Regions from separate parts of the Brevibacterium ihuae genome, predicted to be linked through region 1. Evidence: predicted binding sites of a transcription regulator. Region 1 holds the regulator's gene; the other holds the start of a gene.

Evidence for each region. Region 1 encodes LexA, which represses DNA repair genes until DNA is damaged. Its sites were predicted from a motif close to TCGAACANNTGTTCGA; they were not measured.
Region 2: a site for LexA is predicted at 2,101-2,116, ahead of C1A17_RS01320 (HNH endonuclease signature motif containing protein). Genes of this name have one in related genera too.

What each region holds. Positions count from the first base shown of each region.
Region 1 covers NZ_FXWZ01000003.1:58,343-61,731, reverse strand. The annotation lists gene C1A17_RS05635 (ATP-dependent DNA helicase) at 1-1,207, shown strand, start outside; gene lexA (transcriptional repressor LexA) at 1,238-1,993, opposite strand; gene C1A17_RS05625 (LysM peptidoglycan-binding domain-containing protein) at 2,319-2,669, shown strand; gene C1A17_RS05620 (histidinol-phosphate transaminase) at 2,679-3,389, shown strand, end outside.
Region 2 covers NZ_FXWZ01000002.1:294,571-297,959, reverse strand. The annotation lists gene C1A17_RS01320 (HNH endonuclease signature motif containing protein) at 1-2,019, opposite strand, end outside; gene C1A17_RS14130 (primosomal protein N' family DNA-binding protein) at 2,973-3,389, opposite strand, start outside.

The DNA.
Region 1 (3,389 bases):
CGCGCTGTCCGGATCGCTCACCGTCCCCATGCTCCACGCCGCCGCACAGTCGGCGCGGAAGGGCACCGCGGTGCAGGACGGGGTCGTCGGCCTCCTCGAGACCGCCGCCCAGTCCTTCGAGAAGGCGCTCGCGGCGACCGCCGACGGGCTCCTCCAGGTGTGGCCGGAAGCGCTGTCGACGGCGGTCATCGCGGTCCGCGACGCCGCTCGGCAGATCCTCGCCGAGGCCGGCCGCGGGACCGGGTCCGCGGAGCCCGATACCGGCCTGCAGATGGCGCGGGCGCGGCTCGAGGAGGTGTTCGAGCTCGCCGAGCGGATGGCGGAGCTCACCGACAACGACGTCACGTGGGTGACCCGGTCGACCTTCCGGGAGACGGAGACGACCTCGCTCGTCGTCGCCCCGCTCAGCGTCGCCGGCACCATGCGCAACGGGATCTTCGCCGAGTCGACGGTCATCGCGACCTCCGCGACGCTCGCGCTCGGCGGCCGCTTCGAGCCGGTGGCGGCCTCGCTCGGCCTCGCGGGGCCCGAGGCGCCGCGCTACGACGCGATCGACGTCGGCTCGCCGTTCGACTATCCGCGGCAGGCGATCCTCTACGTCGCCTCGCACCTCGCGCGCCCCGGGCGGAGCGGTCTCACCGACGAGATGATCGCCGAGCTCCGCGAGCTCGTCGCCGCCTCGCGCGGGGGAGCGCTCGGCCTGTTCTCCTCGAAGTTCGCCGCCGAGCAGGCCGCAGCGGCGCTCCGCGAGACCCTCGACACCCCGGTGCTCCTCCAGGGGGAGGAGTCGCTCGGTGCCCTCGTGGCGCGGTTCGCCGCGGAGGACGACACCACCCTGCTCGGCACGATGTCGCTGTGGCAGGGCGTCGACGTGCCTGGCCGGACGTGCCGCCTCGTCGTCATCGACCGGATCCCCTTCCCGCGTCCGGATGACCCCCTGACCCGGGCGCGCACTCGGGCCGCGGAGCGCAACCGGGCCAACGGCTTCATGACGGTGAGCGCGACCCATGCCGCGCTGCGCCTCGCCCAGGGTGCCGGTCGGCTCGTGAGGACCACCGAGGACAGGGGAGTGGTGGCCGTGCTCGATTCGCGCCTGCGGACCGCCGGCTACGGCGGGTTCCTCGCCGACTCGCTGCCCCCGATGTGGCGCACCGAGGACGGCGCCGCCGTCCGCGCCGCGCTCTCCCGGCTCGCCGCGGGGGACTGAGTCCGGGTCAGGCGCGGGGGCCCCGACGGCTCAGACGCGGCGGATGACGGCGACGACGATGCCCATGATCGTTGCGTGATCGCCGTCGATCGGGTCGTAGAGCGGGTTCCGCGGCAGCAGCCACTGCTTGCCCTCGGACCGCTTGAGGACCTTGACCGTGGCCTCGTCGTCGAGCAGCGCGGTGACGATCTCCCCGTTCTCCGCGGTGTTCTGCCGCCGGACGACGACCCAGTCGCCGTCGCAGATCGCGGCATCGATCATCGAGTCGCCCGACACCTGGAGCAGGAACAGGTCACCGGAGCCGACGACCTGGGTCGGCAGTGCGAACACGTCGTCGACCGCCTCCTCCGCCGTGATCGGCCCGCCGGCGGCGATCCGCCCGAGCACGGGCACCATCGCGGTGTTCGCCGAGCCGGCGTCGGGAACCGGGGCGGCTGCCTCCTCCGCGGGGTTGACGATCTCGATCGCGCGCGGACGCTTGGGGTCGCGGCGCAGATAGCCGAGCCGCTCGAGCTGGGACAGCTGGTGGGCCACGCTCGAGAGCGAGGCGAGCCCGGCGGCCCTGCCGATCTCGCGCATGCTCGGCGGATACCCGTTCGTGTACACCGCCGACTCGATGGTCTCGAGGACGAGGCGCTGGCGGGGGGTGAGGCGCGCGTCCCCGGCTGCGGCCGATCCCTCGGGCAGCTCGACGATGTCGGCCTGCGAGGCGCGGAAGTCCTCGATCTCGTCGATCACGGCATCGTTCCGCGGCCGACCTCTGGGTCGTCGTGACTGCGGGCTCATGGCTCTTCCCTTCCCGTTCTCCCACTGCGCTGCGCGATCGTCGGCCTCCCACTGCGCTGCGCGATCGTCGGCGCGCTCCCGGCGGTCCGGCCCGGGGCCGTGTCCGTGCCCGGTGCAACACTTCGAACATAGCTGATCGCGACGTCGTTCGAATCCATTTTCACACACGTGTTCGAGAAACAGTGGACATCCGTTCGAATGTTGTGTTCAATAGTACATGAGTTCGAATCGGCGACGGACGGCCGGGCCACCCGCCCGGCGACCGTCGGCCGGAGGGCGGTTCCGCCGCCCGCCGCAGGTTCGATGACCAAGGAGGTTGATCCCCATGTCCGCACCCGCCACCGCTCCCGCCCGCACCGTCCTCACGCCGCGCGGTCGGCGTGCGCTGCGCCTGGCGAGGACCGCCGGCCTCGTGCTGTGCGCCCTCGTGCTCGGCATCGTCATCGCCCTCGCGACCGGCGCCCAGGCCTCGGCCGGCTCCGCCGCCGGTGCCGCGACGGCCGGCTCCGGATTCGACACCGTGATCGTCGACGAGGGCGATTCGCTCTGGTCCATCGCCGCGGAGGTCTCCGGGGGAGCGGACACGCGCGACGTCGTGCTCGACATCGTCGAGATCAACGAGCTCGACCGGCAGGTCGTCCACCCCGGACAGGAGCTCGCGGTCCCCGGGCGATAGACTCGTCCGGTGACGACTCTCGACGACCTCCCCATCCGGGACGACCTGCGCGGCTCGGTGCCGTACGGCGCACCGCAGCTCGACGTCCCCGTCCAGCTCAACGTCAACGAGAACTCGCACCCGGTACCCCCGCAGGTCGTGGAGGCGATCGAGTCCTCGCTCGGGGCCGTGCTGCGGGATCTCAACCGCTACCCGGACCGGGAGTTCACCGCGCTGCGCGCCGCGCTCGCCGGCTACCTCGACGGCGTCCTCGAACGGCAGAGCGACCGCGGTTCCGCTCCGGCGGAGGCGCGGCAGCACATCGCCCCGGAACAGATCTGGGCCGCGAACGGATCGAACGAGGTCCTCGCCCACATCCTCCAGGCGTTCGGCGGTCCCGGCCGCACCGCGCTCGGCTTCACCCCGAGCTACTCCATGCACCCGCTCATCACCGCCTCGACCGGCGCGGCGTGGGTCGAGGCCCCGCGCGTCGCCGGGTTCGACATCGACATCGACACCGCCGTCGCCGCGGTGCGCGAGCACCGGCCGGACGTCGTCTTCCTCTGCACTCCGAACAACCCCACCGGCAACGGCCTCGGCCTCGAGGTCGTCGAGGCCGTGCTCGCGGCGACGGACGGGATCGTCATCGTCGACGAGGCCTACGCGGAGTTCGCCCGGCCCGGGTTCCGCACCGCGCTCGGGCTGCTCCCGGACCACCCCCGCCTCGTCGTGTCCCGGACG
Region 2 (3,389 bases), on a different contig from region 1:
GTCAGGGTCGAGCAGTCGACCGGTACTCGGACTACCCGGAGGGCCGTCACCCGGGGCACGCGGTAGTCCGCCATCGGGAAGGTCCGGCGGCTCGTCGTCATTGCGGTCTGGCGGTAGCTCGCCATCGGGAATACCCGGTAGGTCGTCGCTTTCAGGACTACGCGGCAGCCCGCCGTCGGGAAAACCCGGTGGGTTGTCATCAGAGTCATGCGGTGGCCCATCGTCAGGACGATCTGGGCGGTCGGCATCGGCGTCGTCCGGCGGTCCGGCGCTTGGGTCGTCGGGTGGCGCTTCGTCGGGTGCGCTCGGTGGTGGGTCGTGGTCGTCGGGGTCGGTCAGGCCGAGGAGGCGGCGGGTGATGCGGGCGGCCTCGCGATCGATGGGCCGGTCAGCCGGTGTGGTGGTGTGGGTGATGCCGTGGGCGAACTGCCAGCAGATGAGCCCGTCGGTGGTGCGGTGCAGACGCAGGGTCCGTTCGGTCTTCATCTGGTGGTGCTGTTTGCACAGGGGGTGGAGGTTGTCGAAGTCCGTCCGCCCGCCCCGAGCAGGAGCGGTGTGGTCGAAGGGGATGATGTGGTCGGCCTCGCTCGTCTCGGCCCGCCGTGTGCATCCGGGTGCGGTGCACCACGCCCAGGTCTGATTCAGTGTCGTGCGCATCCCGACCGGCAGCGTGTAGGACTGCGCGATCTCGGGGCAGACGGCGCCGGTGGTGGGGTCGGTGAGGATCCGGGTGAATTTCTCCGACCCGGCGGCGAGTCTGGCGGCGAGGTCGGCGGGGATCGGGGTGCCGTCGGACCAGGTGCCGGGCAGCTCGGCGTGTCCGGTGAGGGTGAGGTAGGGGACGGTGATGACGACGGTGGCCTGCCGGCGCAGCCAGTCCTGGTTCGACGGACACGTCACCCTGACCTGCCGTCGCACTCGACCGTCCGCATCCGCTCCACCTGCCCCGGAGTCGCCGACGGATGGATCACCGGCCGCAGGAGTGCCTGCACCTGCAGCGCCGGCACCAGAGCTGCCGGTATCACAGCTGTCGACGGGGCGGCTGACTCCGGTGACTCCGAGGAAGGGGAAGAGTCCTGGATTCGGGTCTGCGGTACTCCGCTCAGCGGTGGACGCGCCTGTGTCCTGAGCTCCGTCGTCGTCGGCACCGGTGTCATTGTTCGGGGTGGTGATTGCGATGTGGGTGCTCGGTGCGGTGGCGGAGAGGAGGTCGAACATCAGCTGCGGGATGGTGCGATCATCTGCGATCTGCGCCCCGGCCGGCAGCTGCTCACCGAACGTCGAGGCATGGGCGGCCCGGATCGCGCGGGCGGTGGCCTCGAGGCGGCGGTGCAGGGCGTGCAGGGGCTCGAGGGGTCCGGTGAGGAGGAGACGGCCTTCCCGGGCATCGCTGCGCCAGAAATCGACCCGCCGGTTCTCCCGCACCTGCTCCTCCTGCTCCTCGTCATCGGTGAGCATGCGGATGAGCTCGTTGACCGCCCGGCAATAGGCTTCCCACGACAGATCGGGGCGCAGTGCGGTGATCCCCGCATCGAGCGCGGCGAGTTTCGCATCCCCGAGTCGGTGGGCGCGGCGCGCGGCGTACTGCAGGCGCTCGTATCGCAGGATTCCGGTGGTGGCGCGGTCGTGGCAGGCACGCAGGCTGAAGGTCGCGATGAGTGCTTCGCGGGCGGCGGTGTAGGCCCGCGTGATGGTGGTGTCGAGGACCGCGGCGAGGCAGGTGAGGTGCTCCCCGGTCATCCGTTCGAGGACCCAGTGGGCGAGTGACCGGTCGGCGGGCAGGCCGTAGCGGTCGCGCCCGCACTCCGCACAGCCCGCGGCAGGACCGGTGGCTGCGGAGTCTGCGCTGCCGGTTGCGGAGTCCGCGACGGGAGGTTCCGGGGTCGAGGAGGCGAAAGGCCCGGACGATCCAGCCCACGTCGTGCAGTCGGGTTCGGGGGTGAGGTCGAGGCATTCCTCGATGATGGTCTCGGCGATGAGCTGCATCCGGGCGAGCAGCACCCGATCATGGGAGGCCACCGAGTCCCGCAGCCGCAGGAGAGCGGGACGCGATCATGGGAGGCCACCGAGTCCCGCAGCCGCAGGAGAGCGGGACGCTCACCGAAGGGGTGCTCGGTGGAGTCGCGGGGGTCGGAGTCGCGGGGGTCGGAGTCGCGGGGGTCGCTGCTGTCGGGGTGGATGGTGGGTGCGGTCATCAGGGGTCACCTCCCTCGGTCGCCGATCGTGGGTCCTGAGTTCCTGGTTTCTGGTGTGCTGGGGACTGGTTCGGGGGTGCTGTGCGAGTGGTTTCAGGCTATCGGGACCCACGGACACGGGATGACTCGAAAACGCCTGAAATCGGTGTTGTCCACAGGGTGTTCGATATTTCTTTGAATATTCTTTCGTCTGCATCATCAATTGTGGAAACCGCGGAGAGATCCGCCATACGGATTGCGGACCGTGCGTTCCGACAGTCCCAGTCGGCCCCTGCCGCATCCGACTGTCCGGATCGGTCCCCGGACACAGCCCCGGACGACTCCCCGCTACGAGGGCGCCCCCGCCCGGCTCACGGCTCCCCCGGCTTCACGTCATCCCGACCCTGCGCACGAGTCCCCATGACCGGAGACATCCAGAAAAGACTCACGGCTCCCCGGCTTCTCGAAACCGCGGGCCGACCGCCGGCCGACGCTCCGGCCGCCCCGGACACAGTCCCTGACGACTCCCCTGATCCGATGACGCCCCGGCCCGGCGCATCGTTCCTCGGCTTCACGGTTCCCCGACGCGTCACCCGGCCGACACCGCCGACCGGCACCGGCGCGCGCATTCGGTCAGTCTCCGGACCTGGCGCCTCGAGATGGCTCCTCGACCAGACGCCTCAAGCTGCATCCTTTTGCCGGCAACTCGAGCCGCGCGCCTCGAGCTGGCGACTCCAGATGGCAACTCGAGCCGGCGCCACAAGCCGACGTCTCGGACCCAGCGCGGGTGCGAATCGCCTACAGCGCGTCGGGGTCGTCGACGCGGACCGAGACGATCTCGGCGCCGCGCATGGAGCGGGAGGCGACCTCGGCGGCGAGGCGCGTCGTCACCGCGCGGCCGTCGGCGATCGCGAAGCCGAGCACCACCGCACAGGGATCGTCCTCGGCGATGAGCTCGCGCACCTCGGCGGTCTCGCGGAGGACCGCGATGACCTCGCCCACGGCCTCGCGCCCGCCGGTGAGCGTCACGGTCCGCGCCGCCGGCGGCAGTCCGAGCGCCGCCCGGTCCGCGCACTGCTCCGCCGCCCACGGGATCGGCTCGAACCGGCTCACCACGCGCTGCACCGCCTCGTCCTCGTCGAGCAGCAGCACCCGCCCGCCGGCCGCGCGCGAGCGCACGAGCGAGGCACCGCGCAGGCGCCGGGCGATCGCCTC